Regions from separate parts of the Bacillus sp. FSL R5-0422 genome, predicted to be linked through region 2. Evidence: a T-box and tRNA genes for the amino acid it is inferred to sense, from the RefSeq annotation. Region 2 holds a T-box; the other holds one or more tRNA genes.
The links. A T-box is a leader RNA that pairs with one kind of tRNA and senses whether it is charged. The one in region 2 lies ahead of tyrS (tyrosine--tRNA ligase), so its partner is inferred to be a tRNA-Tyr.

Region 1 (15,658 bases), 1.7 Mb from region 2:
AGGAGAAATACATAGCATTAGAGAAGAACTTTACACCCGAGTATTGGAGGAATCACTATGGAAAATCTTCTCCGTCCTATTTATCAAGAGAGAGCAAGTCACCCAGACACATTGGCTGTGATTATAGTAGAAAGAAGACACAAAGTATCTTCTGAGACGGATAACTTTGATGCAGCACTTTTAGTCATTGTAAAAGAAGCGGAAGAGCCGTTATTTATCAAGCACTATGAATCTGCTCACCAAACAGCTTCTTTAAATGTTGTCACAGATGAGCAGTTGAAGGAATGGATTACCCTTGGCACGAATCGCCGTATCATTGATTGGATTTTAAATGGGAAAGTCCTATTTGATCGAAATGAATATATTTTCAACTTAATTGATGACCTGAGTACATTCCCATTTTCAAACCGCAAACTTAAAATCGGTTTAGAATACGGCAAGCTTATTCGAAGGTATATAGAAGGAAAAGCATTTTTTGAGTCAAATCAATTCCTTGATGCATATAATTCAATTGTGCATGCGCTGCATCATTTGGCACGTATTGAAGTCATCGATAAAGGCTTCCATCCAGAAGTGACAGTTTGGAATCAGGTACGACATATGGAACCGGAAGTTTATAAACTTTATTCAGAACTCATTGAAAGCCATGAAAGCCTTCATAAGCGTTTGGAACTTTTATTTTTAGCAAATGACTTTTTGATCCATTCAAAAGCAGAAATTGGCGCCGCTCATTTGCGTCATGTCATGGAACAGCAAGATATATGGCTTTTTGGAGAGCTTCTCGCGCATCCTGACCTCAAGTATTTTACGCCTGACCTTAGCGTCATGATTGATTTCTTTGTGGAAAAAGGAATTGTTCAAGTGGAGCCGATTGAGACAAAGGGACAAAAAATCTATCATCGAGGATATTTTGTGAAAAAAGATGTTGACGCTTGAATATTATGATGGTATATTATTATACGTCGCTAACGAGCAACCAAGTTGCTTTGAATGAAAAGCTGACAAAAAGAAATTCTAAAAAACACTTGACGCCCACAGCGTCAAAATGTTATATTGAGAAAGTCGCCTCTGAGAGACGACGAAGATGATCTTTGAAAACTAAACAAGACAAAACGTACCTGTTAATTCGAGTTTTTATAAAAAATCCTATGATGTTTCATAGGTAGTCAGTCAAACGCTGACGAGGCAGGAAATGATCACATGCTAAGTTCGCTACATCGTGTAGCAACGCATGTGTGATATGCATCCTGCATACCTCGGAGAGTTTGATCCTGGCTCAGGACGAACGCTGGCGGCGTGCCTAATACATGCAAGTCGAGCGAACAGAAGGGAGCTTGCTCCCGGATGTTAGCGGCGGACGGGTGAGTAACACGTGGGTAACCTGCCTGTAAGACTGGGATAACTCCGGGAAACCGGAGCTAATACCGGATAGTTCCTTGAACCGCATGGTTCAAGGATGAAAGACGGTTTCGGCTGTCACTTACAGATGGACCCGCGGCGCATTAGCTAGTTGGTGGGGTAATGGCTCACCAAGGCGACGATGCGTAGCCGACCTGAGAGGGTGATCGGCCACACTGGGACTGAGACACGGCCCAGACTCCTACGGGAGGCAGCAGTAGGGAATCTTCCGCAATGGACGAAAGTCTGACGGAGCAACGCCGCGTGAGTGATGAAGGTTTTCGGATCGTAAAGCTCTGTTGTTAGGGAAGAACAAGTGCGAGAGTAACTGCTCGCACCTTGACGGTACCTAACCAGAAAGCCACGGCTAACTACGTGCCAGCAGCCGCGGTAATACGTAGGTGGCAAGCGTTGTCCGGAATTATTGGGCGTAAAGGGCTCGCAGGCGGTTTCTTAAGTCTGATGTGAAAGCCCCCGGCTCAACCGGGGAGGGTCATTGGAAACTGGGAAACTTGAGTGCAGAAGAGGAGAGTGGAATTCCACGTGTAGCGGTGAAATGCGTAGAGATGTGGAGGAACACCAGTGGCGAAGGCGACTCTCTGGTCTGTAACTGACGCTGAGGAGCGAAAGCGTGGGGAGCGAACAGGATTAGATACCCTGGTAGTCCACGCCGTAAACGATGAGTGCTAAGTGTTAGGGGGTTTCCGCCCCTTAGTGCTGCAGCTAACGCATTAAGCACTCCGCCTGGGGAGTACGGTCGCAAGACTGAAACTCAAAGGAATTGACGGGGGCCCGCACAAGCGGTGGAGCATGTGGTTTAATTCGAAGCAACGCGAAGAACCTTACCAGGTCTTGACATCCTCTGACAACCCTAGAGATAGGGCTTTCCCTTCGGGGACAGAGTGACAGGTGGTGCATGGTTGTCGTCAGCTCGTGTCGTGAGATGTTGGGTTAAGTCCCGCAACGAGCGCAACCCTTGATCTTAGTTGCCAGCATTTAGTTGGGCACTCTAAGGTGACTGCCGGTGACAAACCGGAGGAAGGTGGGGATGACGTCAAATCATCATGCCCCTTATGACCTGGGCTACACACGTGCTACAATGGACAGAACAAAGGGCTGCGAGACCGCAAGGTTTAGCCAATCCCATAAATCTGTTCTCAGTTCGGATCGCAGTCTGCAACTCGACTGCGTGAAGCTGGAATCGCTAGTAATCGCGGATCAGCATGCCGCGGTGAATACGTTCCCGGGCCTTGTACACACCGCCCGTCACACCACGAGAGTTTGTAACACCCGAAGTCGGTGAGGTAACCTTTATGGAGCCAGCCGCCGAAGGTGGGACAGATGATTGGGGTGAAGTCGTAACAAGGTAGCCGTATCGGAAGGTGCGGCTGGATCACCTCCTTTCTAAGGATATATGGAGCAGCGTGCGTTTTCGTCTTGTTTAGTTTTGAAGGATCATTCCTTCAAAACATGTCTCTAGCGAGACAGGATTGTTCTTTGAAAACTAGATAACAATAAGTAATACATTCACATTGAATGCAATGCAAAGTTCATCACACATAGTGATTCTTTCTAAAGTAAGAAATGGTTAAGTTAGAAAGGGCGCACGGTGGATGCCTTGGCACTAGGAGCCGATGAAGGACGGGACGAACACCGATATGCTTCGGGGAGCTGTAAGCAAGCTTTGATCCGGAGATTTCCGAATGGGGAAACCCACTGCTCGTAATGGAGTAGTATCCATACTTGAATACATAGAGTATGAGAAGGCATACCCGGGGAACTGAAACATCTAAGTACCCGGAGGAAGAGAAAGCAAATGCGATTCCCTGAGTAGCGGCGAGCGAAACGGGAACAGCCCAAACCAAGAGGCTTGCCTCTTGGGGTTGTAGGACACTCTATACGGAGTTACAAAGGAACGATATAAGCGAAGAGGTCTGGAAAGGCCCGCCAAAGAAGGTAACAGCCCTGTAACTGAAATGTTGTTCTCTCCAGAGTGGATCCTGAGTACGGCGGAACACGTGAAATTCCGTCGGAATCCGGGAGGACCATCTCCCAAGGCTAAATACTCCCTAGTGACCGATAGTGAACCAGTACCGTGAGGGAAAGGTGAAAAGCACCCCGGAAGGGGAGTGAAATAGATCCTGAAACCGTGTGCCTACAAGTAGTCAGAGCCCGTTAAAGGGTGATGGCGTGCCTTTTGTAGAATGAACCGGCGAGTTACGATCCCGTGCAAGGTTAAGCAGAAGATGCGGAGCCGCAGCGAAAGCGAGTCTGAATAGGGCGCATGAGTACGTGGTCGTAGACCCGAAACCAGGTGATCTACCCATGTCCAGGGTGAAGTTCAGGTAACACTGAATGGAGGCCCGAACCCACGCACGTTGAAAAGTGCGGGGATGAGGTGTGGGTAGGGGTGAAATGCCAATCGAACCTGGAGATAGCTGGTTCTCTCCGAAATAGCTTTAGGGCTAGCCTCAAGGTAAGAGTCTCGGAGGTAGAGCACTGATTGGACTAGGGGCCCCTACCGGGTTACCGAATTCAGTCAAACTCCGAATGCCGATGACTTATCCTTGGGAGTCAGACTGCGAGTGATAAGATCCGTAGTCGAAAGGGAAACAGCCCAGACCGCCAGCTAAGGTCCCAAAGTATACGTTAAGTGGAAAAGGATGTGGAGTTGCTTAGACAACCAGGATGTTGGCTTAGAAGCAGCCACCATTTAAAGAGTGCGTAATAGCTCACTGGTCGAGTGACTCTGCGCCGAAAATGTACCGGGGCTAAACGTATCACCGAAGCTGCGGACTGTTCTAACGAACAGTGGTAGGAGAGCGTTCTAAGTGCTGTGAAGTCAGACCGGAAGGACTGGTGGAGCGCTTAGAAGTGAGAATGCCGGTATGAGTAGCGAAAGACGGGTGAGAATCCCGTCCACCGAATGCCTAAGGTTTCCTGAGGAAGGCTCGTCCGCTCAGGGTTAGTCGGGACCTAAGCCGAGGCCGAAAGGCGTAGGCGATGGACAACAGGTTGATATTCCTGTACCACCTCCTCACCATTTGAGCAATGGGGGGACGCAGGAGGATAGGGTAAGCGCGGTATTGGATATCCGCGTCCAAGCAGTTAGGCTGGGAAATAGGCAAATCCGTTTCCCGTGAAGGCTGAGCTGTGATGGCGAGCGAAATTTAGTAGCGAAGTTCCTGATTCCACACTGCCAAGAAAAGCCTCTAGCGAGGTGAGAGGTGCCCGTACCGCAAACCGACACAGGTAGGCGAGGAGAGAATCCTAAGGTGATCGAGAGAACTCTCGTTAAGGAACTCGGCAAAATGACCCCGTAACTTCGGGAGAAGGGGTGCTTCTTAGGGTGTTAAAGCCCCGAGAAGCCGCAGTGAATAGGCCCAGGCGACTGTTTAGCAAAAACACAGGTCTCTGCGAAGCCGTAAGGCGAAGTATAGGGGCTGACGCCTGCCCGGTGCTGGAAGGTTAAGAGGAGCGCTTAGCGTAAGCGAAGGTGCGAATTGAAGCCCCAGTAAACGGCGGCCGTAACTATAACGGTCCTAAGGTAGCGAAATTCCTTGTCGGGTAAGTTCCGACCCGCACGAAAGGCGCAACGATCTGGGCACTGTCTCAACGAGAGACTCGGTGAAATTATAGTACCTGTGAAGATGCAGGTTACCCGCGACAGGACGGAAAGACCCCGTGGAGCTTTACTGCAGCCTGATATTGAATGTTGGTACAGCTTGTACAGGATAGGTAGGAGCCTTGGAAACCGGAGCGCTAGCTTCGGTGGAGGCATCGGTGGGATACTACCCTGGCTGTATTGACCTTCTAACCCGCTGCCCTTATCGGGCAGGGAGACAGTGTCAGGTGGGCAGTTTGACTGGGGCGGTCGCCTCCTAAAATGTAACGGAGGCGCCCAAAGGTTCCCTCAGAATGGTTGGAAATCATTCGCAGAGTGTAAAGGCACAAGGGAGCTTGACTGCGAGACCTACAAGTCGAGCAGGGACGAAAGTCGGGCTTAGTGATCCGGTGGTTCCGCATGGAAGGGCCATCGCTCAACGGATAAAAGCTACCCCGGGGATAACAGGCTTATCTCCCCCAAGAGTCCACATCGACGGGGAGGTTTGGCACCTCGATGTCGGCTCATCGCATCCTGGGGCTGTAGTCGGTCCCAAGGGTTGGGCTGTTCGCCCATTAAAGCGGTACGCGAGCTGGGTTCAGAACGTCGTGAGACAGTTCGGTCCCTATCCGTCGCGGGCGCAGGAAATTTGAGAGGAGCTGTCCTTAGTACGAGAGGACCGGGATGGACGCACCGCTGGTGTACCAGTTGTTCTGCCAAGGGCATCGCTGGGTAGCTATGTGCGGACGGGATAAGTGCTGAAAGCATCTAAGCATGAAGCCCCCCTCAAGATGAGATTTCCCATTCCGCAAGGAAGTAAGATCCCTGAAAGATGATCAGGTTGATAGGTCTGAGGTGGAAGCGTGGTGACACGTGGAGCTGACAGATACTAATAGATCGAGGACTTAACCTATATTCTATTGTGAAGTTTGAACATTGTTATCTAGTTTTGAGAGAACATTTTTTAAATATCTCTTGATTTATTTTCAATACATAGTATAATATCTTTTGTCACTAAATTGTCTGGTGATGATGGCGAAGAGGTCACACCCGTTCCCATACCGAACACGGAAGTTAAGCTCTTCAGCGCCGATGGTAGTTGGGGGTCTCCCCCTGTGAGAGTAGGACATCGCCAGGCTTTCTTCATTCCGCAGTAGCTCAGTGGTAGAGCTATCGGCTGTTAACCGATCGGTCGTAGGTTCGAATCCTACCTGCGGAGCCAATTTGGAGAGCTGTCCGAGTGGCCGAAGGAGCACGATTGGAAATCGTGTAGGCGGTAACCCCGTCTCAAGGGTTCGAATCCCTTGCTCTCCGCCACAATTTACATAATAGAGGGCCCGTTGGTCAAGCGGTTAAGACACCGCCCTTTCACGGCGGTAACACGGGTTCGAATCCCGTACGGGTCACCATTTTACAGAATATACACCAGTGTTTTTATTTGGAGGATTAGCTCAGCTGGGAGAGCATCTGCCTTACAAGCAGAGGGTCGGCGGTTCGAGCCCGTCATCCTCCACCATATCTTTTATATCATCGCGGGGTGGAGCAGTTCGGTAGCTCGTCGGGCTCATAACCCGAAGGTCGCAGGTTCAAATCCTGCCCCCGCAACCAAATTATTTTATACAACCAAAATGGTCCGGTAGTTCAGTTGGTTAGAATGCCTGCCTGTCACGCAGGAGGTCGCGGGTTCGAGTCCCGTCCGGACCGCCATTTTTAAAAAGAATACATGGCTCGGTAGCTCAGTTGGTAGAGCAACGGACTGAAAATCCGTGTGTCGGCGGTTCGATTCCGTCCCGAGCCACCACTATTTGCCGGTGTAGCTCAATTGGTAGAGCAACTGACTTGTAATCAGTAGGTTGGGGGTTCAAGTCCTCTTGCCGGCACTGTTTTTCAAATGTGGAGGGGTAGCGAAGTGGCTAAACGCGGCGGACTGTAAATCCGCTCCCTCCGGGTTCGGCGGTTCGAATCCGCCCCCCTCCACCATTTTTTCATAGGGGCATAGTTTAAAGGTAGAACAGAGGTCTCCAAAACCTCCGGTGTGGGTTCGATTCCTACTGCCCCTGCCAATTTTCTTAATATGATTCATAACATCTATGGCGGTTGTGGCGAAGTGGTTAACGCACCAGATTGTGGCTCTGGCACTCGTGGGTTCGATTCCCATCAATCGCCCCATTTTATTATTGGGCTATAGCCAAGCGGTAAGGCAACGGACTTTGACTCCGTCATGCGTTGGTTCGAATCCAGCTAGCCCAGTTAATTTGCGGAAGTAGTTCAGTGGTAGAACACCACCTTGCCAAGGTGGGGGTCGCGGGTTCGAATCCCGTCTTCCGCTCCAATAATGGCGGCATAGCCAAGTGGTAAGGCAGAGGTCTGCAAAACCTTTATCCCCGGTTCAAATCCGGGTGTCGCCTTTTTGAAAAGACTGCCGGGGTGGTGGAATTGGCAGACACACAGGACTTAAAATCCTGCGGTAGGTGACTACCGTGCCGGTTCAAGTCCGGCCCTCGGCACCATGTTTTTAATTATAAGTTGCGCTCTTTAATGATCATGCCGGTGTGGCGGAATTGGCAGACGCGCACGACTCAAAATCGTGTTCCTCACGGAGTGCCGGTTCGACCCCGGCCACCGGTATCTACTTTTAGATATTCTTTATGATGGTCAAGTACAGAAGAATAAAGGAATATCTACGTTTCAAACGTCTTTCTACAAATTGTAGGAGGGCGTTTTTTTATTTGTTTTTTAGCTGATTTTTCACACGAAAAAATTTCTTCAAATCGTGTTCAAAGGAAATTAACTTTTACTTTAATGATGGTTACCTTATGATTAAACTAAAGAGGCAGGATAATAGAAGAAGGATTGTATAAATTATACATAGGTGGTGTTGTAATGATTACGGTTAAAAATTCTGAAAGTTATCTTAAAGATAGCATTGGTGAAGATATCGATGATATAAAAAAGGTTTGGGAAACATTTAAAGCTTTTTCAAAGGAGACTGTTGAGGGCGAAGAAGATAAAGAAATTTTATTTCAGTGTGGTGTCTATGATTTTACAGGAGAGGAACTATTTCATTTTGACTTGGTACGTCAGTTTACAGTTTATGAAGAAGATGATTATTCACACATGGAACAACTGCACTGTGAATTTTTATTTAAACCAACAAGCAAGTTAAAAAAGTTAAAGGTGGTAGAAGAATGGTCAATGGATTATGACGATATAGATCATTTTTTTAATCATATTGAAAGTATTCATGAATTTACAATACCTTTGAGTTTAAAGCCGATAAAATTAGACATATATCAAGAAGAACTTTAATTCTTATTTTATTAAGAGGTGCTTTACTTTAAAAGGGGATACCGTGCCTTTTGGAATAATTGATCGCGGAGTGCCGGTTTGACCCCAGCCACCAGTATCTATTAAAAGTTTCATAATCGGTTTTTACCGTCAACCTAACGTTCCACCCTCGTGGTGAAGCGTTTTTTTGTGGTTTAAAAGAGTTATTTAAATAAAAAATAGAAACCTATTAGAAAATAATGAGTATGTACTTCTTTAGCAGATTAATCTTTAGATGATTTGCAACATTTGATAAGATACATTTAACCATGGAAGGAAACAAAACGGTGTAGCACATTTACATCAAACAGTGCACTTTCTTTGAATAACTAAATGAATATTTGTGGGTACATACACATCTTTAGCTGACATCATCATTGTGACCCAGTTTGAGGGGAGAATTTATGAAAAAACAAAATGATCATGAGGAGTTATTGACAGGTGGAAATGTCTCGAACGTTTATCGTTCGGGAGAGACGGTTCGTCGAGAAGTAAAGTCAGACAATATTAATATACGAAAGCTGCTGAAACATTTAGAAAAAAAGAATTTCTCCTATGCTCCAAAGTTTTTAGGGGTTGATGAAAAAGGCCGAGAGATCTTGTCCTTCATTGAAGGTGTAGCCGGTCATGATCCCTTAGAAGAATACATGTGCTCTCACAACGCTTTAAAAGAAATAGCAAGAATGCTTAGACGGTATCATGATGCTATTTGTGATTTTCCCATTTCAGACGATTGGAAACGAATGGACAATACGCCTAACAACATAGAGGTTGTGTGCCATAATGATTTTGCGATGTACAACATTATTTTCAAAGATAAAAAGCCAGTGGGGATCATTGATTTTGATGTAGCTGCTCCGGGTCCAAGACTTTGGGATATCGCTTATACCCTTTATACATGTGTGCCTCTCAGTAGATTTTTTCGCACTGAAGCGGGGGAGATCGTTCATTATCACGCATTAGAACATGCAGGCCATATAAAGTATAGAGTCAAACTGTTTTTTGAAGCTTATGGTGAGGAAATAGCAGAAGATTATGTGGAGATGGTGCTGCTGCGTTTAAAAGGGTTATGTCAGTACATGAAACGAAAAGCGAGTGACGGGGATATTGCTTTTCAAAAAATGATTGATGAGGGGCACCTTGAACATTATCAAAAAGACATAAAATTCATTCATGAACACAGAAAAGAATGGGTTTGAGAATGCCAAGGGCCTTCAAAAAGAGAAGGAACAATTAGGTGTTTATACCATTCTTATCACGCTTAAATTAGAGACTAAAAGAAATTGACTTTATCTAGACCTAAAGTTATTTTTGAAATAGAGAGATTTGAAGGGGGCTGGAAATGTTGTTTGAAGTGATCGTTTATGATAAAGCAAAATATCATTATGATGGGGATTTTCCAAAGGACTTATCTATTGATCAAGCCTTCGTACATACAGGCATGTTTTTGGGTTGGATTATTGATAATGATTTGTTCAGTGAAGAATTTGAAGAAGACATTGAGGTTGAGATTCAAAAATTCAAATCACGAGAAGTGACAGGGACTCAAATTTATATGGACTGTGATGGAGTGTTTTCAAATGATATGCTGAATGATGAAGGAAATGAATTTGCCCAAGATTATTTCGATTTTGAAAATGGGTTGTATTTAGATGACTACGAGGAGACATTTCCAGAAGCCGAAGATGTATATGATGTTAAAGATAGTTGGGAGAACTACGAAAAAATCAAAAAAGTGATTCAAAAACGTTATTTAGATTGGATGAATCAGCGTTAAGACATCAGATTTATGATTCAATTATAAATGAGTAATAGAATGTTAAAAAGGCGGAGTTGTTAACTTGCAAATGAAGACGATTTTACAGACCCTCATTGAAGACGAGAGATCACATGATTATCCGCTTTTTAGACAGTACTGTGTGAAGAAAGAACAGGGTCTGCGTAAAGATGCGTTAAAGGTTCTCCAGTTATTTGTTGAAGAGATGAATGAGAATGAATTTGCAGCACGGCGTTCATTTGTTGCTTGGCTATTTGAGAAAATTGAACGGTGTGACGATGGCCATCATGTGCTTGTGTATCCATTGATAATGGGGGTGATTCAGCCTGTTCTGCAAGAGTGGGAGAAGGTTGATCCGTTTGATGCGAGACCGTATCGCTGGCAAGGCTTGTTTGTGCATCAGGGAGAAGGGCTACCCTATTTATTGAAAGCACTAGAGCTTGGAGGCAGCAAGGAGCAGCGTGTCATTTTTCAAATTTGCGAAACCTATTTATCTGCTTTATGGTATTCGTATCATCATATACATGAAGATCTTTATTTAAGCACCTATGAGAATGACCAAGAGCGAATTCAAGGTATTGAAGATGTCATGATGCTGATTGAAGATAAGATAATTCGCACTAATGTTGAAAAACAAGTAGCCTATTATGGTCAGCTTTTATCGGACTGGATGGAATTTCAGCAAACGGAGACAAGTGGCTTCATGAAATGGTGTGCGGAGCGTCAGAAGCCGTATGAGTGGGTAGAAGCTTTTTATTATCAACAATAGATGAGGAAACGGCAGAGTTCATTCTGCCGTTTCTTTATGCCATATTCGCTCTATTTCTACATGATCTGGTTTGAAATATGTCAGGACATAGACATCTGGATTGCTTAGTTTCTCCCACTCTTTGAATCCAATCGTGGGATCGGCGTGTTTAAGAAGCAAGCTCATGATATTGCCATGTGTGACAAATAGCGTATGATCTTTTTCTGAATTTATTTGTTCGTAGAGTACTTCTACAATGCGATTCATGGCTTCAAGGCTTGATTCTCCGCCCTCATAAGTCAAATGTAAATCCGTAAAACTGCGCTTTAATTTCTCATACCAATCGTCCATTGGTTTGCTGCTTAGCACACGTTCAGCTAGGCGTTGATCAATTTTCACTTCGAGTTGTTTTGCATGAGCAAGAGGCTCAGATGTTTGGATCGCTCGCTTATAGGGACTTGAGATGATCTGATTGAGATGGATGCTGGAAAAGAACTGTGCTAGTGCGTGAGATTGTGCGATGCCTTGTAGTGTTAAAGACGCATCCTCGGATTGTCCATTGGCTTGGCAGTGTCTAACGATATAATATGTTTTCATAGGTCACACCTTTCATGAGTATAAAAAAATCATCCAGGATTGGATGAGGATAGGTTCATTTGTTCGGGTCTATTTCTTTATAGGGATCTGTGAGCTTTGAGGTGAGGTCTAAGTTGAACAAAAAATCATCTACGGTGTCTGTGCCAAAGGGAAGTGCGGAGAAGTTAATTGGGATGCTGTCTTCCTGTTTCTCAGAGGTGATCTGCTGTGTTTGTTGCTTTTTTTTCCAGTACTTAAACAAGCGCATGTGAAGCCCCCTTTTATATGAAAAAGATGGATTTATACATAATATACGGGGAGAGTTGTCCAGGCGTCAAATGTTTTCTTCAAAAGAATATATGAAAAGAGCCACACAGGATAGTGCGGCTCTTACATAGCACGATGTAATGCTTTTAGCAATTTGCGTTCGCATTTTAAGTTGTATCGCTTGCGATGGAGTTTATTCGTGTTACATCTGCCAATGACGTGTCTGACATCTTGATGATAAATGATAAGTTGTCTGTAAGCTGGATTATTTAATAATGCATGAAACCAGCTATACCTTTTGAGCTCGCTTGCGTTTCGAGAAATATCCTCTTCATCTACCTGTAGAAAAGGAATATACACAGCTAGTGAGAAGATATCAAAAATGAATCCCATGTTAGTTCCTCCTTCCATATTATTTCCTACGCTTAGAAGGAGGGAAGGTTTCATTCAATCAAACTTTAAAAACAATCCCAATGCATAAACCATTCTTTTGTGTCTTTGTCGTAATAGAAATACATCGTGCCGTTATCACCAATCATAAACCGAGGTTTTTCTTCTGAGGCGATTTGTAGCATGAATTCGCCTGGTTGATGATGGGGTGGGGATTGAATATATGCGCCATACCCACCAATTTTTGTGAATGAATAATTGGTGTATTGATCAAAGAAGTGTTCTGTCGCTGCATCACTTTCATTTACTTCTGATAAATCGACGTATGACCACGCTTCTTCCCAGCAAGGGTGGTCTTCTTGCTCACTTTTCTTCCATTGAATTTGAAAGGGTTTTAATCCTCTCACTTCTTCGGGAGTCTCAACTACTTCTAATCCATCCATAGTTGAATATTCAATGAGTTTCCAGCCTTCGCCGTTTTTGGTGATATCTATCGGAAGTGCTTTCTGATTGAGAAAGATTTGAATCAATTTACATTCATTGAATCCGTTTAATCCTCCTGGCACTTCAGGTAAATGAATTTGTAAGATCGGAATCATGGCACCATCTTCATCTATGGGCCAGCCTTGAGCAGGGTGGATGAAGAAATGACCGGCAAACCAGCTGTGTGCTGTTGGATCAGGACGAAAGCCACCAATCTTAGCCATGACGGGTGTTTTTCCTATTTGTTTTAATTCATGAAAAGCTTTGATCTCCATTACTTACCCCTCCAATCTTTAGCCTGCAATGTGAGCGTCATGAAAGGTGCCATTGATATTACCTGAGACAATGATGACATGTCCCCAAAATAAATCACCGTCGTGACAGTAGACCTCAAACTCTCCATCTGGGTAGGCATGCAAGCTTTCGAGTGAGATGCGGCTTATAAAGTGATCCAGCGTAAGCTCTTCTTGTGTTTCGGCGGAGTCATCTTGTGACTGCCAGTCTTTAGCTAGTTCAATCAGTTGATTTGCTGCAAATGATTTAATAGAAGCATCCCATGTGCTCTGCTCTTCCATGAGCTGTCTAGCGGTTCGAAGAGAGTCGTTTATTTTTTCGTCTTCTTCGAGGTTGAAATAGAGAAGGCACTCTTCATTGCTCCATTGGATTGTTGTTTCAAACAAGTCTAGTCCTTTCACTAATTCAAAGGTGCCTAGCAGGTCATCATGATAAAAGACAGGTTTTTGGGCTTCTTCTAGAATCTCTTGTAGCTCTTTATCCTGTGTATTTGTATCGATAAGTGATACTAGCATGAACTCACCTTCACCTTTTCGGACCTGAAGTGTCACAATTGATTCTTTATGTAATTGTGCCTGCTTTTCCCTTAACCCCTCTTCATCTGTTAACCAACATAGCCTTATGTTTTCGGTTGTGATGAGGTTTTTATCTTTCCATGCAATTAGTGGAATAGAAGCGGTCCAAAGGGCTTCCTGTCCGGCTTTTCCTGCACCTACTCCTGAAGGTCCTGTGACAGCAATGATGTGGTCTATTTCTTCTGAAAATCGTTCTTCAAATGCATTTATTTGTTTGTTATGTTTCATGTAAATGTCCTCCAGCCTGATTTGTTGAAAATCTATATCTTTATCACACCGCATATGAGGAGGAGAAATCAAGCTTTTTCTGCTTAAAACTTTTTTAGATTGTCAGAGAAGAGAAAATACATGGATGGCCTTGAGGTTGAGTCACAATAAACACGAATAAGATATGTATCGAATTTTGTATAAAATTAGGATAAAGAGTCGAAAGACCTAGGTGATTCTTCCTTTTCTTTATAATTACTTTGACACGAATGGATGAAAAAAGTAAAGTAGTACTGAGTGATTTACAAATCCTTCTTCATTCATTGAATTGCAGAGTGTATGTAAATCAAATGTAAATGGATATTTTTCCTTTTATTTACTCGTATTTTTTTTGAAACCTATGATGCTTCTCATACGTTATATTAAAGGAGCACACATATCCGGCGGAAACAGAGCATCGGAATGCTTGGTGAAGAAGATTTACATTTGCAATATCAATGTAAATTTTTTATGATTTCATTTATATTAGAACGATAATAAGAAAGAAGAGGTTTTATGAAAAAAATATTTGCGAACAAATATAGCTTTTTTGTATTGGCTGTCCTTTTATTTTGGGCGAAATCGTATGCAGCCTACAAAATGGACTTTAATTTAGGAGTGAAAGGTTCTTTTCAAGAGGGTCTTCTTTTATTAAATCCATTTAGTTCAGCCATTGTGTTTTTGGGACTGGCTCTCTTTTTGAAGGGTCGTAAATCTGCCATTGTTTTAATTGTGATTGACTTTATTATGACCGCACTTTTATATGCGAATGTAGCGTACTACCGTTTCTTTGATGACTTTTTGACTTTCTCCACAATGAAGCAAGCAGGCAATCTTGGAGGAGGCATGACTGGCGGTGTGTTATCTAGTATTAAGCCACATGACCTTTTGTACTTCCTTGATATTATTATCTTGATTGCGATTGTGATCTGGAGACCAGAAGTGAAGAAATTCCAAATGAAAAAGACATTTGCACTGTTAATTGTGGCTGCAGGTGTAGGACTATTCTTTGTAAACCTTCATTTAGCTGAAAAGGATCGTCCAGAATTATTAACAAGAACATTTGATCATAAGTATGTTGTCAAATATTTAGGTGTTTATAATTATACGATTTATGACGGAGTACAATCTGCACAAAATGCAACACAGGTAGCAAATGCGAGCAGTGAAGATTTAACGGATGTTGTCAACTATACAGCTTCTCACTATGCGAAACCAAACGCAGAGTACTTCGGTAAAGCTAAAGGGAAGAACATTATTAAAATCCATTTAGAAAGCTTCCAGTCTTTCTTAATTGACTACAAACTAAATGGAGAAGAAGTGACACCGTTTTTAAACAAGCTGGCTCATGGGAAAGAGGACTTTACGTATTTCGATAACTTCTTCCATCAGACAGGTCAAGGAAAGACAGCTGATGCTGAGCTGATGATGGATAATAGTATGTTCGGCTTGCCAGAGGGAGCAGCGTTTGTGACAAAAGGTGAAAATACTTACCAATCACTCCCTGCCATCCTAGATCAAAAAGCAGGCTATACGAGCGCAGTGCTTCACGGCGACTATAAATCTTTCTGGAACCGTGACACGATTTATAAGCATATGGGATATGATCAATTCTTTGATGCTTCCTATTACAACATGGATGAAGAAAATCTTGTGAATATGGGTCTGAAGGATAAACCATTCTTCAAAGAATCAATTCCGATGCTAGAATCAATGAAAAAACCATTTTATGCACATTTAATGACATTAACTAATCACTATCCATTTAATTTAGATGAAAAAGATGCGACGATTGCTAAGGCAACAACTGGTGACAAAACAGTAGATAACTACTTCCAAACAGCAAGATATCTAGATGAATCATTAGAGCAATTCTTTAAAGACTTGAAAAAGTCAGGTATGTATAAAGACTCTGTCATTTTATTATATGGTGACCATAATGGTATTTCTGAAAACCATAACCGTGCAATGAG
Region 2 (15,658 bases):
TCAGCAGAACCGGTCGAAGAAATAGAAGCTGATTCCACCTTAGACCATCAAGAAGAAGTGCCACCACCGCATGCATTGGAAGAAACTGAACCAGTTGCTGAGCATGATCTGCAAGAGGATCAAGTGTTAGAAGAAGCGGAAATAGTAGAAGATCAAGTGATGCCAATAGAACAAGAAGCAGACGAACAGACAGCTACTGAACGAGTAGAACCGGTCATAGAGCAGCAAGAAAAGCAAGAACCAGTGCATGAAGTGATGGAAGAAAAACCGAAACAGGCATCTCCTCAGCCACAACGTGCAAGCGGACAAACCTCAACGGTTCCTTTTAACGTCATGATGTTAAAAAGTGATCAGCGCGTGCAAGGACAAAAGAAAGCAGCAGATGCAAAGGGATATGTGTTTCCAAGCCTCGCCCTTTTAGACGTACCTCCAGCTCAAAAAGAAGAGGACGGGACATGGGTGAAAGAGCGGGCAGAGCTGCTCAATGCCACGCTGAAAAATTTCAATGTCAGAGCAAGTGTTGTTCATGTCACGCAAGGCCCTTCTGTGACAAGGTTTGAAGTACATCCAGAACCAGGTGTCAAAGTGAACAAAATCACGAACCTGTCAGATGATATTAAACTCAGTTTGTCCGCAAAGGATATACGAATTGAAGCACCGATTCCAGGAAAGAACACGATCGGGATTGAAGTGCCGAACCTTCACAGTAAAATGGTTTTCTTAAGAGAGATGATCAGAAGCAGTGCGTTTAGAGACAATCCATCTCCTTTAACAGCAGCACTCGGATTAGATATCTCAGGACAGCCTGTTGTTGTTGATCTGCAAAAAATGCCGCACGGCTTAATTGCTGGAGCAACAGGTTCAGGAAAAAGTGTCTGCATCAATACCATTTTAGTGAGCTTAATGTTTAAAGCATCACCAGATGAAGTGAAAATGCTGTTAATCGATCCTAAAATGGTTGAATTAGCGCCGTATAATCATATTCCGCACCTCGTGAGTCCTGTCATCACTGATGCCAAGACAGCGACAGCTGCTCTGAAATGGGTAGTAGATGAAATGGAAAGACGCTACGAGTTGTTTGCGCACTCTGGTGTGAGAGAAATTAAACGATTCAATGAGCTTGTTAAAGAAAAACAAATGGGTGAAAAATTGCCTTATCTTGTTGTAGTGATCGATGAGCTCGCTGATTTAATGATGGTCGCACCAAATGAAGTCGAAGAAAGCATTTGCCGAATTGCGCAGAAAGCAAGAGCATGCGGCATTCACTTATTGATTGCGACACAAAGACCTTCTGTTGATGTCATCACAGGTCTAATTAAAGCCAATATTCCAACAAGAATTGCTTTCTCTGTCTCAAGTCAGGTCGATTCTAGAACGATCATCGACATGGCAGGTGCAGAAAAGCTTCTCGGAAAAGGAGACATGCTCTTCTTAGAAAATGGCTCCGGCAAGCCAACGAGACTGCAAGGAAACTTTGTATCAGACCGTGAGATCGATGAAGTAGTGGCACATGTTAGAAAACAGCGGAAGCCGGTGTTCCTTTTCGAACAGGAGGAATTAATGCTCCAAGGCTCTGCGATTACAGATGAAGATGAATTGTTTATGGATGCGTGCCGTTTTGCCATTGAGCAAAATAGCGCTAGTACATCGAGTTTGCAGAGAAGATTTAGAATTGGCTACAATCGTGCTGCGAGATTGATCGACATGATGGAACGCGAGGGCATGATCTCTGGTGCAAAAGGCAGTAAGCCAAGGGAAGTCCTCATGACACTGAGTGACTTAGAACAGTTGATCTAAACAAACCACTTCATTTTTTTTATAAACATGGTATGATAGCACATAGGTGCAATTTTGGAATTGGACGCTTTTCGCATGCCTGTCAGAACGCTTTTTTATGTAAAATGAGCGAAATCAGGTGTTAGAAATAGGAAAGTTGTCGGATACTAATCATAGTTAATATTGATTAGAATAGGAAGATCGGAAAAAATTTTTATTTGGAGCTGCGATCTGTGAACCGCTAGAGGCGAAAATCACAAGTTGCAAATTGAAATGAGCGTCATATACTGTAAGTCAGATAGACGTTTGTTGGAGGTACAATTATGACTGTTTATCATTTTGTTGGAATAAAAGGGACAGGTATGAGTCCACTGGCCCAAATTCTTCATGATACTGGGTATACTGTCCAAGGATCGGATATCGAAAAACATATCTTTACACAAAAAGCATTAGAAGAACGAAATATTAAAATTCTTCCATTTGACCCAGATAATATTCAACCAGGGATGACCGTCATTGCAGGTAATGCATTTCCTGATACACATCCTGAGATTGAACGTGCCCTATCTGAAGGGATTCCTGTCATTCGTTACCATAAATTCCTTGGAGAATACATGGATTCATTCACAAACGTTGCGATTACTGGTGCTCATGGTAAAACGTCAACAACAGGACTGCTTGCCCATGTGATGCAATCAGCGAAACCAACTTCATACTTAATCGGCGATGGATCTGGTATGGGGAAAGAAAACAGCGAGTATTTTGTATTTGAAGCATGCGAATACCGTAGACACTTCCTCAGCTATCATCCAGACTATGCGATCATGACCAATATTGATTTTGATCATCCTGATTATTTCTCAGACATTGACGACGTGTTTGATGCGTTTCAAAACATGGCACTTCAAGTGAAAAAAGCCATTATCGCTTGCGGTGATGATGAGCATCTGCCTAAGATTCAAGCGAAGGTACCTGTTGTGTACTACGGTTTCAATGAAGAAAATGATTTCCAAGCACGCAATGTTGTGAAGAACACGGAAGGCACTACATTTGATGTATTTGTAAGAAATACGTTTTATGATACCTTCTATATTCCTGCCTATGGAAATCATAATGTCCTTAATTCATTAGCTGTCATTGCATTATGTCATTATGAATCCATTGATGTAGAGCTCATCAAAGGGGCGCTAACGACATTTGGTGGTGTGAAACGCCGCTTCAATGAAAAAGTAGTCGGTGAGCAGGTTTTAATTGATGACTATGCCCATCACCCAACGGAGATTGAAGTCACAATTGAAGCAGCACGCCAAAAGTACCCAGACCGTGAGATTGTCGCTGTCTTCCAGCCGCATACCTTCACACGTACACAGCAATTCTTAAGTGAATTTGCTGACAGTCTGAAAAAAGCGGACTATGTATACCTATGCGATATTTTCGGTTCAGCCCGTGAAAACATTGGGAAACTGAGCATCGAAGATTTACGTGAGAAAATCCCGCAGGCCCAATTGATTGCAGAAGAAGATACATCTGTGCTGAAAGCGCACAAAGATGGAATTCTGATCTTTATGGGAGCAGGAGACATTCAAAAATATTTGCGTGCTTATGAAAAAGTCGCTGTATAAATACTTAAACAAAAAGTGCCGTTTTGATCGGCACTTTTTTATTTTGAATAAAATGTGACAAAGGAGCTAATTATGTCACCATCTGCCGCTTTTTTTCGTTCGCTGTGGACAGGAATCAGCGAATAAGTGTAGAATTATTATTCAATCGGTCATTCTAGGCGAGGTTTGAATGATACAACGAGAGGGTAATGAATTGAATATGCCCGCAGCAAAGGAGGTATCAGATGATTATTATTCTATATCTAAGCGTTGCACTGATCGCAATAGCTTTCCTCATTCTTGTCATCTACTTGTCCAAAACATTAAAATCCTTACAGCTGACATTAAAGAATGTCGCATCAACTTTAGAAGGTCTTGAAGGTCAGATGCAAGGGATCACCACAGAGACAGCACAGTTGCTACATAAGACGAATCAGCTTGCTGAAGATATCCAAGACAAATCAGCAAAACTAGGCACAGTTGTGGATGCGGTGCAGGGAATTGGCGGCTCGATCAACCAATTTAATACAAGCATAAAGCAGGCAGCTGGTGCGGTTTCTTCATCCGTTGAACGAAATCAAGAAAAAGTCACGGATGTCGTAAGCTGGAGTAACGCAGCACTTGAAATTTATAAAAAATGGAAACAACGAAAACACCAAAAATAAACCATTTTCGCATAGGAGGAATAATCATGAGCAAAGACGGAATCAATAGCAAAGACTTTTTGATCGGAACACTTATTGGTGGAATTGTGGGTGCAACAACAGCTTTATTTTTAGCACCGAAGTCAGGGAAAGAGCTTCGCGATGATTTGAACACCCAAGCGAATGTTTTAAAAGAAAAAACAGATCGACTTACAACAGATGCAAAAGAAAGAGGCACTGAATATGTGACGATTGCGAAAGATAAAACGTCTGAATTGTCTCAACTAGTGGCAGAACAATCAAACCAAATTTTAGACAAAGTGAAAGACATAAAAGAACGTGCAGCTGGAAAAGCTAATCATGTGAAAAATGAAGCAGAGAATGCGGCAGCTGACCTAGCAAGTGAAGCATCAGATGTAGCAGATGAAGCAAAAGTACGAGCACAAGAAGCGAAATCTGAAATTGAAGATGGCATTAAAGATGTTAAAGAAAAAGTAGAACAATCGACTAAAGGCTAACTCTTACTGCACAGAGTGAAGAAGGAGAACATCATGTCAAAACAACTCATTGAAACAGAAGAACAGTTTGATCAACTAACGAATCAAGATGGGACCTTTGTCTTTTTTAAGCACAGTTTGACATGTCCGATCAGTCAAGCGGCTTTTCAAGAGTTTGAAGCATTTGCCTCTGCACATGAAGACGTGCCAACTTATTTCTTGCAGATTCAAAACACAAGAGAGCTTTCATCCTATGTGACAGAAAAGTCGGGGGTAAAGCACGAAAGTCCTCAGGCACTTGTCTTTAGCGGTGGAAAAGTAAAATGGCATGCATCCCACTCAAGCATTACAAAAGAAGCGCTTGAACATAATGTGTAAAAGAAACGTCAGCAATTGCTGACGTTTTTTTTATAAAAAAAGGTTTACTTCAATCAAAACTATGCTATAATCTTACACATAATACTTTATCGCTTAAAAGCGTTTGGGTAATAAAGAAAATTTTCGTGACAATTCCGAAATCTTTGTTTATAATAAACCCTATCATGAGAGAATGAAATAATAAAAAGCGAGAGCGGGCAGAGGAAAGGATGACAAAAATGAGCAACAATGAACTAGAACAATTGAGACAGCAAGCAGATGAACTAAATCTTCAAATTTTAAAACTGATCAATGAAAGAGGAAACATTGTAAAAGAAATTGGTAAAGCGAAAGAAGCGCAAGGTGTCAACCGTTATGATCCTGTCAGAGAGCGCACAATGCTAAACCAAATTCTTGAAGAAAATGATGGACCATTCGAAAACTCAACGATTCAGCATATTTTCAAAGAGATTTTCAAAGCAGGTCTAGAGCTTCAAGAAGATGATCACAGCAAAGCACTTCTTGTTTCTCGTAAGAAAAAACCTGAAAATACAATTGTCAATATCAATGGAGAAGCGATCGGAGATGGGAAACAGCGCTTCATCGTTGGACCATGTGCTGTTGAAAGCTACGAGCAAGTCGCAGAAGTGGCGGCAGCAGCGAAACAGCAAGGACTAAAATTACTTCGCGGAGGAGCATTTAAACCTCGCACAAGTCCATACGACTTCCAAGGACTTGGTGTAGACGGTCTAAAAATTCTCAAGCGTGTAGCAGATGAATACGGTCTTGCTGTCATCAGTGAAATCGTCAATCCTGCTCACATTCAAGAAGCGATTGAGCATATCGATGTCATCCAAATCGGTGCACGAAACATGCAAAACTTCGAACTTTTAAAAGAAGCTGGATCTGTGAACAAACCTGTTCTTTTAAAACGTGGTCTTGCAGCGACGATTTCAGAATTCATCAATGCAGCTGAATACATCATCGCCCAAGGAAATGATCAAATCATCCTTTGCGAGCGTGGTATCCGCACATACGAAACAGCAACAAGAAATACGCTAGATATTTCTGCTGTGCCAATCTTGAAACAAGAGACACATTTACCAGTCTTCGTTGATGTGACGCACTCAACTGGACGTAGAGACCTTCTCCTTCCAACAGCGAAAGCAGCTCTTGCGATTGGAGCAGACGGTGTTATGGCAGAAGTGCATCCAGATCCATCTGTTGCTTTATCTGACTCAGCACAGCAAATGGACATTCCTCAATTCGAAAAATGGTTAGATGCGTTAAGACCACTTGTTAACATTCACGCATAATCATAGATCAAAATGCCGCCGGATGACTGCCCGGCGGTTTTTCTATGGAGTAAATAGGATAAAGATTTGGGGATGAAAGGAAAAGAGCACATTGCAAGCCTCAAACGGGCTTGTTCACAATGTTTTCATTTTTAAAATTCAATAGAATCTGCTAAGATCATTGTCATAGCTGACGTTCTCGACAGTTCTTTATGAAATATGATTCGATTTACAGGTAACAAGCTCATTAAAGTTTGTTTAATTTAGTTATAAAAAGAAAGGGAACGTTTTCATATGATGAAAAAACGTGTATAATTTCATAAAAGAATGTCATTTTGATGTAGATTGAAAAATTATGTGTCTCTTTTCATCGTTTTAATGACAAATAGGATATTATTTTCCTCGTATCTGACATGTCTCTATCCAATTGGTGAATGCTATAGATATGAAGTGTATTTGAAGGAGTGATTTATGTGAATAATGTTACAATATATGATGTAGCAAGAGAAGCAAATGTAAGTATGGCAACGGTATCACGCGTAGTGAATGGGAATCCGAATGTAAAACCAACAACAAGAAAAAAGGTACTTGAAGCGATTGATCGTCTTGGCTACCGCCCGAATGCTGTGGCACGAGGCCTTGCAAGTAAAAAAACAACAACGGTTGGGGTCATCATCCCTGATATTTCTAGTATCTTCTATTCAGAGCTTGCTCGCGGAATTGAAGATATCGCCACAATGTATAAGTACAACATCATTTTGAGCAACTCAGATCAAAATACCGATAAAGAGCTTCATCTATTAAATACAATGCTAGGTAAACAAGTAGATGGGATTGTCTTTATGGGTGGAAACATCACAGATGTGCTTGTTGAAGAATTTAAGCGCTCTCCTGTGCCAATTGTTCTTGCAGCCTCTGTTGAAGAGCAGGCTCAAACACCATCTGTCAACATCAACTACGAGCAAGCGATTTATGATTCCGTTCAGCTTTTAGTTGAAAAAGGACATAAGCGAATTGCCTTCGTATCTGGCCCAATGTCAGAACCGATTAACTCTATGAGAAAGCTAGCAGGTTATAAGCGTGCGCTTGAAGAAGCGGGCATCGCATTTGATGATGCGCTCGTCGCTGAAGGCGATTACTCGTATGATTCTGGAATTGAATCACTTGCTCATCTACTTGAGCAGTCTGACAACCCGACAGCTGTTATTGCGGCTACAGATGAAATGGCGTTAGGTGTCATTCATGGAGCACAAGATAGAGGCGTATCGATTCCTGAGGATTTAGAAGTGATTGGCTTTGATAACACGAGACTTTCTCTCATGGTGCGTCCTCAACTGACAACAGTTGTTCAGCCGACATATGATATTGGTGCTGTCGCAATGAGACTGCTGACAAAGCTGATGAACAAAGAACAAGTGGATGACCAAATTGTGGAGCTTCCACACCGAATTGAAGAAAGACAATCAACAAAATAAAACGAAAAAGCAGGCTTACACATGAGTGAATGCCTGCTTTTCTTATGCCTTTTTCTTTTCTCGTCTAACGGGCATCAGTGCTTTTTCTACAGTTTGAGCATTTTTTTCTGTGATTTCTGCTTTTCTTGGGATGGGTGGATATAAATCGTCAGGATCTCCCCATGTGGATGGCAGGGTGACAGGCGATTGTTTATGCCAAGCTTGAACCCAGTCCTGAGGCAGTTCATCAGGCGGTGTCATGCCTTTCATTTCAAGCCAAATCCTGCTCCACGCCCTTGGCACAACCCGCCAAATATCGTATCCTCCTCCGCCGACAGCGATCCATTTGCCATCACAATATTGATGCGCTAACTCATGGGCAAGTCTAGGAATTTCCTCATATATTTTCATGGTGGCAGATAAATGAGTTAACGGATCATAGTAGTGTGCATCTGCACCATTTTGCGTCAAAATCACATCTGGTTTAAAAAAAGCAGCAATTTCAGTCACTGCTGTTCGGTATGCTTCAAGGAACGATTCATCTTCTGTAAATGCATCAAGTGGAATGTTGTAGGCGTACCCATAGCCCTTATCGTGACCTCTTTCCTGTACTTGTCCAGTTCCAGGGAACAAATAGCGTCCCGTTTCATGAAGTGAGACCGTACAAACCTCAGGGTCGTCATAAAAGCTGAATTGTACACCATCTCCGTGATGGGCATCCGTATCAATATATAAAATTCTTGCGCCGTATGTTTTTTGAATATATTGAATCGCCACTGAGCTGTCATTATAAATACAGAAGCCAGATGCCCGCCCTTTAAACCCGTGATGAAGTCCACCGCCAAGATTCAGTGCATGCTGCGAGTGTCCCATCATGACTTGGTCAACGGCTGTGAGTGTCCCTCCAACAAGGAGAGAAGCTGCCTCATGCATACCTGCAAACATCGGTGTATCCTCGGTGCCAAGACCGTAGCGCTCCCCCTCTGCTGTAGAGAGCTTTCCTTCACTAGCCCGCTGCACAGCTTGAATATAATCGGCTGTATGAACGAGCTTTAATTCCTCAAGGGTCGCCATACGCGGTGCGATGATCTCATCATCTGTTAACGCCTTCATTTTTTGAAGTAAGTCATATGTTAAGTAGACACGAAGCTGATTGAAGGGATGATCTTGGTGAAACTGGTACGTTTGAAAAGAGGGTGAAAAAACAAAGGTCGCTTCCTTCATTTGATCGTCTGCTCCATAGGCCACAGCACCTTATAGCCTTTTGCGCGAATCAGCTTCGTCACATGATCTGCATGCATGGTTTGAAGGCGGAAGACGAGTACTTTAGAAGATTCATTTGCATGCGGATACACAAGCACACTCAGCATTTGAATATGCTGCTCCTTTAAAATAGCCGTGATGTCTGCAAGACCTTCTGTCATTTGGTCCACTTCAACCTCTAAGTGCGACCCAGGCTGATCTGCACCTGTCAGTCTGACAAACGTACGAAGCAAATCAGTCTTTGTGATAATGCCTACAAGTTTGCCGCGTCTCACCACTGGAAGGCAGCCAATTCCATGTTCAAAAAAGACACTTGAAATCTCTTCAACGAAATCAAGCGGATGAGCAGTAATTGTCTCTAATACCATGATCTCTTCAACAGGCCGCTGAATAAAGAGCTGTCTTTTTTCTGTTTCAAATATACTTGGACTGGCATTTTTAATATCTCGATCTGTCACCATCCCAATGACAGAACCTTGATCAGATACGATCGGAATATGCCGAATGTGATGTGTACTCATTTTTTTGATGGCTTCTTCAATCGTATCGGTTTTTCGCAGCGTGATCACATCACGCTCCATTATTTGTTCAATCATCATTGTTTACCAATCCCCTTTGCCAAAAAAACGAATTGAACGTTAATACATAAAGCGCTGATGGAAGCGAAGACGATCGAAACGCTCAATCGAATCAGGACTCACATTTTTCCCGATTCTGGCCATTAAACAATTGGCTGGATGTGAGCTGATCTCTGGCTCGTCTGTTGCAAACCAAACAAGACCGCCTGCGTTCATCATTTTCTCCATCATCTTGCGGTACTCCCACACGTTTTTCTTTGTCCCCTTTAAATCCCAATGCCAGTAATATTCAGTTGTAATGACGATATAATTCTCCATTTGCTCATCCATCATGCTCACATCAAGTAAATGCTTGCCAAGTGAGCAGCCTCTAAATGGAGGAGCGACTTCAATCGCGCCAAGCTCGATTAAATTGTCCATGTTGCCCTCTGACCAGCGCTCAAGCGGATCAGGATATAAATACGTGACATAGCCGACAACAAGCTCATCCACTCGTGCAATGATAATACGTCCTTCTGGAAGGTCTGCTATTTCAACAAGTGCTTGTTTCTGTTCCTCTGGCGTGCGAAATGCCGTTAGTCCTTCATGAAACGTATAGTTCGCAAGCTCTGATGCAGGTACCGGACCTTCAATAAGGACGGAACCTGTTTCTCGCTCAATGATTTTTGAATAATAAGTTTTAGGATGCTCCACGTATCCACCGCCTCAAATTCTAGTGAGTCGTCTCTATTTTATCTTAAAACCTGCAAGAATTAAAACGGTTTCACAATAAGTTTTTTAAAAATTGAGAAAAAAAGTCATCTATACTATAATGGTCATTGTAAACGTATGCAAAGGGGGACTGTTTGATGAAAGTGGAAACGCTACCATCAGTAAAAGGGGACTATCATTTAAATGATTATGAGCAGGCATACAAAGAATTTTCATGGGAAGAAGCAAGAAAAAACTTCTCATGGTATGAAACAGGAAACATAAATGCAGCCTATGAAGCGATTGACAGACATGCGGACTCGTTTCGCAAGAACAAGGTGGCGCTTCACTACAAAGATTCACAGCGGGATGAAAAGTATACGTTCAGAGACATGAAAATCAACACAAATAAAGCGGGCAATCTGTTCAGAGAAAAGGCACATGTGCAAAAAGGGGATCGCATATTTATTTTTATGCCTAGATCACCTGAGCTCTATTTTCTTCTGCTTGGCGCCGTTAAAATTGGTGCGATCGTTGGTCCGTTATTTGAGGCATTTATGGAAGGTGCGGTCAAAGACCGTTTAGAAAATAGCGAGGCGAAGGTCATTGTGACAACGCCGGATTTGCTTGAGCGAATTCCATTTGCAGAGCTTCCGAAGCTTGAATCTGTCATCATTGTCGGCGGTGAAAACGAAGAAGTCGATGGCGTCCGGACAATTCACTATGAAAAGGCGTTTGAGGAGGCAGCAAAGGACCTTGAAATCGAATGGATGGATGAAAAAGACGGCTTTCTGCTTCATTACACGTCAGGGTCGACAGGTACGCCAAAAGGTGTGCTACATGTCCATGGTGCAATGGTGCAGCAGGATCAGACCGGTAAATGGGTGCTTGATCTGAAGGAAGATGACGTCTACTGGTGTACAGCTGACCCGGGCTGGGTAACAGGCACAGTGTACGGCATTTTTTCACCGTGGTTAAATGGGGCGACGAATGTCATTTTGGGCGGCAGATTTAATCCTGATACGTGGTATGAAACGATTGAATCACTAGGTGTGACCGTTTGGTATAGTGCACCGACCGCCTTTAGAATGCTAATGGGGGCAGGAGATGACCTCATTCAAAAATATGATCTCAGTTCGCTTCGTCATGTGTTAAGTGTAGGTGAGCCTCTGAATCCAGAAGTTATACGCTGGGGAGACGCTGTATTTGGCAAACGAATTCATGACACTTGGTGGATGACGGAAACCGGCGCACAGCTGATTTGCAATTATCCATGTATGGACATTAAACCAGGTTCAATGGGGAAACCGATTCCAGGCGTAGAAGCTGCGATTGTGGATAATGCCGGAAATGAACTTCCGCCATATCGGATGGGCAACCTCGCCATCAAAAAAGGCTGGCCGTCTATGATGCATACGATCTGGAACAATCCTGAAAAATATGAATCTTACTTTATGCCGGGAGATTGGTATGTTTCAGGAGATTCAGCTTATATGGACGAAGACGGATACTTTTGGTTCCAGGGACGTGTCGATGATGTGATCATGACATCAGGAGAGCGGGTTGGTCCTTTTGAGGTGGAAAGCAAATTGGTTGAACATCCGGCGATTGCAGAGGCTGGCGTCATTGGGAAACCAGATCCGGTCCGCGGGGAAATTATTAAAGCATTCATTGCGCTTAGAAGCGGATATGAGCCGACAGATGAACTCAAGGAAGAGATTCGTACGTTTGTGAAAAAAGGACTCGCTGCACATGCGGCACCGAGAGAAATCGAGTTTAAAGACAAACTGCCTAAAACGCGAAGCGGAAAAATTATGAGACGTGTGCTAAAGGCGTGGGAACTGAATTTACCAGCTGGCGACCTATCGACAATGGAAGATTAATTTTTTCATCAGTTGACTTGATATCAAAAATATGTTTAAAATGACATTAGTTGAATATATAAAGGTTTTGACTGAGATTCAGTAGAATCATCTTTCCCTGTCCAAGAGAGCTGACGGTTGGTGCGAGTCAGTACAAAGAGATATTCGAATTACCCTCACGAACCGCTTTTACGAAAAGGAGCATGCATGCTGTCCTGATTAGTGAAAGAACGGATTTGTCCGTTATCAGTGTAAGTGAAAAGACGTGATGTATTGTCTTTTAAGCAGGGTGGTACCGCGATATATATCGTCCCTTCGTTCATTCGAAGGGGCGTTTTTTATGTTGAATTGTAAAAAAGGAGAATGAGATATGAGTCAATTGATGGAAGAGTTATCGTTTAGAGGATTAATTCAGCAACAAACAGATGAAGAAGGTTTAACTAAATTATTAGCAGAAGAAAAAATCAAGCTTTACTCCGGCTTTGACCCGACAGCGGACAGCTTACACATTGGTCACCTATTGCCAATTTTAACATTACGCAGATTCCAGGAAGCAGGCCATCACCCTATTGCTCTTGTTGGCGGGGCAACTGGACTAATCGGCGACCCTAGCTTCAAAAAAGCAGAACGTTCACTAAACCCAGCAGAAATTGTTGAACAGTGGTCAGATAAAATCAAAGGACAGCTTTCTCAATTTCTTGATTTTGAAGCAGGTGAGAACCCAGCTGTTATCGTGAATAACTACGACTGGATCAGCCAAATGAATGTGATCACGTTCCTTCGTGATATTGGAAAAAACTTTGGCGTGAACTTCATGCTGGCAAAAGATATCGTCAGCTCTCGGATTGAAACAGGCATTTCGTACACAGAGTTCAGCTACGTCATCCTGCAATCTTTAGACTTCTTAAACCTTTACAGAAATGAAAATTGTAAGCTGCAAATTGGTGGAAGCGACCAGTGGGGAAATATCACATCTGGACTTGAGCTGATCCGTAAGTCTGAAGCAGAAGGGGCAAAAGCATTCGGTTTAACGATGCCGCTTGTCACGAAAGCAGACGGTACGAAGTTTGGTAAAACAGAAGGCGGCGCCATCTGGTTAGATAAAGAAAAAACATCTCCATATGAGTTCTACCAATTCTGGATCAACACAGATGACCGTGACGTCGTGAAATACTTAAAATACTTTACGTTCTTATCGAAAGAAGAGATCGCATCGTACGAAGAAAAAGTGCAAACAGCGCCTGAAAAACGTGAAGCACAGCGCCGTCTAGCAGAGGAAGTCACGACACTCGTACATGGCCGTGAATCACTAGAACAGGCAGTCAACATCTCAAATGCACTATTCAAAGGTGAGATTAAATCTCTTTCAGCCGAAGAAGTCAAAGTAGGCTTTAAAGATGTACCATCAATGGAGAAAAGCAGCACAGAAGAATTAACACTTGTTGATCTTCTTGTGGAATCAAAGCTGTCACCATCAAAACGCCAAGCACGTGAAGACATCACGAATGGCGCAGTTTCCATCAACGGAGAGAGACAAACCGATAAAGACTACGTCCTTTCAGCTGAAGATAGAATTGAAAACCAATTTACCGTCTTAAGAAGAGGGAAAAAGAAATATTTCCTTGTGACGTATAAATAAATTCTTATGAAACAGTAAGCATCATGAAAAGCACCTCAAATGTTCGTATACATTGAGGTGCTTTTCTTTTTTATTTAGAAGTAGGAATCAAGCTTTTACAGAGCGGTTTTCTCTCATTTGTCTGCTTCTTGTTCAAGAAGTGAATCTTCTTTTGTATAAGCATGTTCTACCTTACAAATTCGGGTTGTATAGGCTTCATACCAATCCTTTTTCCCTTTTTTTGAACACGCTGATGTGCTGTATGTGCTTTCCATTCTTTGATAGCTACTAATGAATTCCAGTAAGAAACAGTGATTCCAACGCCATGTTCATCTCTTACACTTTCTATTCCAAGAAAGCCGTCTAGTTCTTTCGCTAATTCTTCCATTTTTTGAGCAGCCGCAGCGTATTCCTTCTGCTCGACATTTGTTCGTTTTGATGTGAAAATCACGGCATAATAAGGTGTTGCAGGTGCTTGAGTAAATAACATCTGATAGAACCTCCTTTTGTCTAACATATTATATATGAAAGAAAGTCTCGTAGTCTTTTTGTTTTAATTTAAAAAAGTCCAAGGTGCTTTATGATTATTTATATTTCTGTAAAATCATCTCATAAACATTACCTTGTTCACTTTTCTGACATATTTTTCTTGTATAAAATAGAGTCGAATAAGATGAATAAGGGGGAATGAAAGTGTCGTTATTGATGAAAAGGAGTTTACAGATTCTCGTTGCATTTGCATTGGTGATTGGTTCAATGGCTTTTATCCAGCCTAAAGAGGTGAAGGCGGCTGAGCATAATCCAGTGGTGATGGTACATGGTATTGGAGGAGCGTCTTATAACTTTGCTTCGATTAAAAGTTATTTGGTTGGACAAGGCTGGGATCGAAACCAATTATTTGCTATCGATTTCATAGACAAAACAGGGAATAACCGCAACAATGGTCCTCGTTTATCTAGATTCGTCAAAGATGTGCTAGACAAAACGGGTGCCAAAAAAGTAGATATTGTGGCTCATAGTATGGGCGGAGCGAACACATTATACTATATTAAGAATCTAGATGGCGGCGATAAAATTGAAAACGTTGTCACAATTGGTGGAGCAAACGGACTCGTTTCAAGCAGAGCATTACCAGGCACAGATCCAAATCAAAAAATTCTTTACACATCTGTCTACAGCTCAGCTGATCTTATCGTCGTCAACAGCCTCTCTCGTTTAATTGGCGCAAGAAACGTTCTGATCCATGGCGTTGGCCATATCGGTCTATTAACCTCAAGCCAAGTGAAAGGGTATATTAAAGAAGGACTAAACGGTGGAGGACAGAATACGAATTAAAAATGAAAAAGACAGCGACTTGTGCTGTCTTTTTTGATGTCATCGCTATATGGCAGCTACTAATTGGTTAAGGAGGCAACAGGTTGACACACAGACTCAAGCAATATTTCTTCGGATACTATCTCTATTTTCCATGCTCATTTCTCATCATCTATTTCATTTGGATGAAGTTCGTCAAATCAGTTCAAATAGGTGAGGTGCTGTCTAATTGTACATCGATTCTCGGTATCTATTACATCATCGCTAGTGTGTGGTTCGTCTTTTTGATGAAAAAGCAGTAAAAGCGTGTACAAAAGAATCACCATTCCTTACACTACATGTAGTGTATAAGAATCTTCGGAGGTGAGCGTTTGTGCAAACGAGTCAAAAGGCTTTGATCATTGTTGATGTACAGAAGGCGTTCGAGCATGAAAAGTGGGGCGAACGAAATAATTTAGAGGCAGAGAATAATATCAGCCAGTTATTGAGGTTTTGGAGAGAGAAAGGCTGGAAAGTCATTCATATTCAGCATACAGCCGACAATCCAGACTCTTTGTTTCATCCGGCAAATGAAGGACATCTGTTCAAAGATATTGCCAGACCGTTAGAGGAAGAAACGGTGATCCAAAAGAAAGTGAATAGCAGCTTCATTGGTACGAACTTGGAAGAACAACTAAGATCAAGCCATATGGACACGGTCGTGATCGTA

Region 1: it has a tRNA-Tyr gene. The T-box ahead of tyrS (tyrosine--tRNA ligase) is inferred to sense a tRNA for this amino acid. The anticodon was not compared.

Annotation. Positions count from the first base shown of each region.
Region 1 is NZ_CP152014.1:860,679-876,336, forward strand. It holds gene MKX52_RS04185 (nucleotidyltransferase-like protein) at 58-936, shown strand; rRNA gene MKX52_RS04190 (16S ribosomal RNA) at 1,254-2,802, shown strand; rRNA gene MKX52_RS04195 (23S ribosomal RNA) at 2,985-5,915, shown strand; rRNA gene rrf (5S ribosomal RNA) at 6,025-6,140, shown strand; tRNA gene MKX52_RS04205 (tRNA-Asn) at 6,150-6,224, shown strand; tRNA gene MKX52_RS04210 (tRNA-Ser) at 6,229-6,319, shown strand; tRNA gene MKX52_RS04215 (tRNA-Glu) at 6,337-6,411, shown strand; tRNA gene MKX52_RS04220 (tRNA-Val) at 6,443-6,518, shown strand; tRNA gene MKX52_RS04225 (tRNA-Met) at 6,534-6,610, shown strand; tRNA gene MKX52_RS04230 (tRNA-Asp) at 6,633-6,709, shown strand; tRNA gene MKX52_RS04235 (tRNA-Phe) at 6,728-6,803, shown strand; tRNA gene MKX52_RS04240 (tRNA-Thr) at 6,810-6,882, shown strand; tRNA gene MKX52_RS04245 (tRNA-Tyr) at 6,898-6,982, shown strand; tRNA gene MKX52_RS04250 (tRNA-Trp) at 6,992-7,065, shown strand; tRNA gene MKX52_RS04255 (tRNA-His) at 7,096-7,171, shown strand; tRNA gene MKX52_RS04260 (tRNA-Gln) at 7,181-7,252, shown strand; tRNA gene MKX52_RS04265 (tRNA-Gly) at 7,260-7,334, shown strand; tRNA gene MKX52_RS04270 (tRNA-Cys) at 7,340-7,410, shown strand; tRNA gene MKX52_RS04275 (tRNA-Leu) at 7,424-7,512, shown strand; tRNA gene MKX52_RS04280 (tRNA-Leu) at 7,549-7,630, shown strand; gene MKX52_RS04285 (hypothetical protein) at 7,886-8,311, shown strand; gene MKX52_RS04290 (phosphotransferase) at 8,734-9,528, shown strand; gene MKX52_RS04295 (hypothetical protein) at 9,675-10,106, shown strand; gene MKX52_RS04300 (hypothetical protein) at 10,171-10,875, shown strand; gene MKX52_RS04305 (histidine phosphatase family protein) at 10,894-11,451, opposite strand; gene MKX52_RS04310 (hypothetical protein) at 11,507-11,698, opposite strand; gene MKX52_RS04315 (hypothetical protein) at 11,821-12,090, opposite strand; gene MKX52_RS04320 (DUF1963 domain-containing protein) at 12,156-12,845, opposite strand; gene MKX52_RS04325 (DUF2262 domain-containing protein) at 12,864-13,667, opposite strand; gene MKX52_RS04330 (LTA synthase family protein) at 14,202-15,658, shown strand, end outside.
Region 2 is NZ_CP152014.1:2,577,021-2,592,678, reverse strand. It holds gene MKX52_RS13205 (DNA translocase FtsK) at 1-1,797, shown strand, start outside; gene murC (UDP-N-acetylmuramate--L-alanine ligase) at 2,100-3,398, shown strand; gene MKX52_RS13195 (DUF948 domain-containing protein) at 3,623-4,042, shown strand; gene MKX52_RS13190 (YtxH domain-containing protein) at 4,069-4,539, shown strand; gene ytxJ (bacillithiol system redox-active protein YtxJ) at 4,573-4,896, shown strand; gene MKX52_RS13180 (bifunctional 3-deoxy-7-phosphoheptulonate synthase/chorismate mutase) at 5,115-6,191, shown strand; gene ccpA (catabolite control protein A) at 6,644-7,645, shown strand; gene MKX52_RS13170 (acetoin utilization protein AcuC) at 7,688-8,848, opposite strand; gene MKX52_RS13165 (CBS and ACT domain-containing protein) at 8,845-9,486, opposite strand; gene MKX52_RS13160 (GNAT family N-acetyltransferase) at 9,526-10,158, opposite strand; gene acsA (acetate--CoA ligase) at 10,314-12,038, shown strand; T-box leader at 12,097-12,335, shown strand; gene tyrS (tyrosine--tRNA ligase) at 12,388-13,656, shown strand; partial or broken gene MKX52_RS13145 (antibiotic biosynthesis monooxygenase) at 13,770-14,125, opposite strand; gene MKX52_RS13140 (triacylglycerol lipase) at 14,392-14,970, shown strand; gene MKX52_RS13135 (hypothetical protein) at 15,054-15,251, shown strand; gene MKX52_RS13130 (cysteine hydrolase family protein) at 15,323-15,658, shown strand, end outside.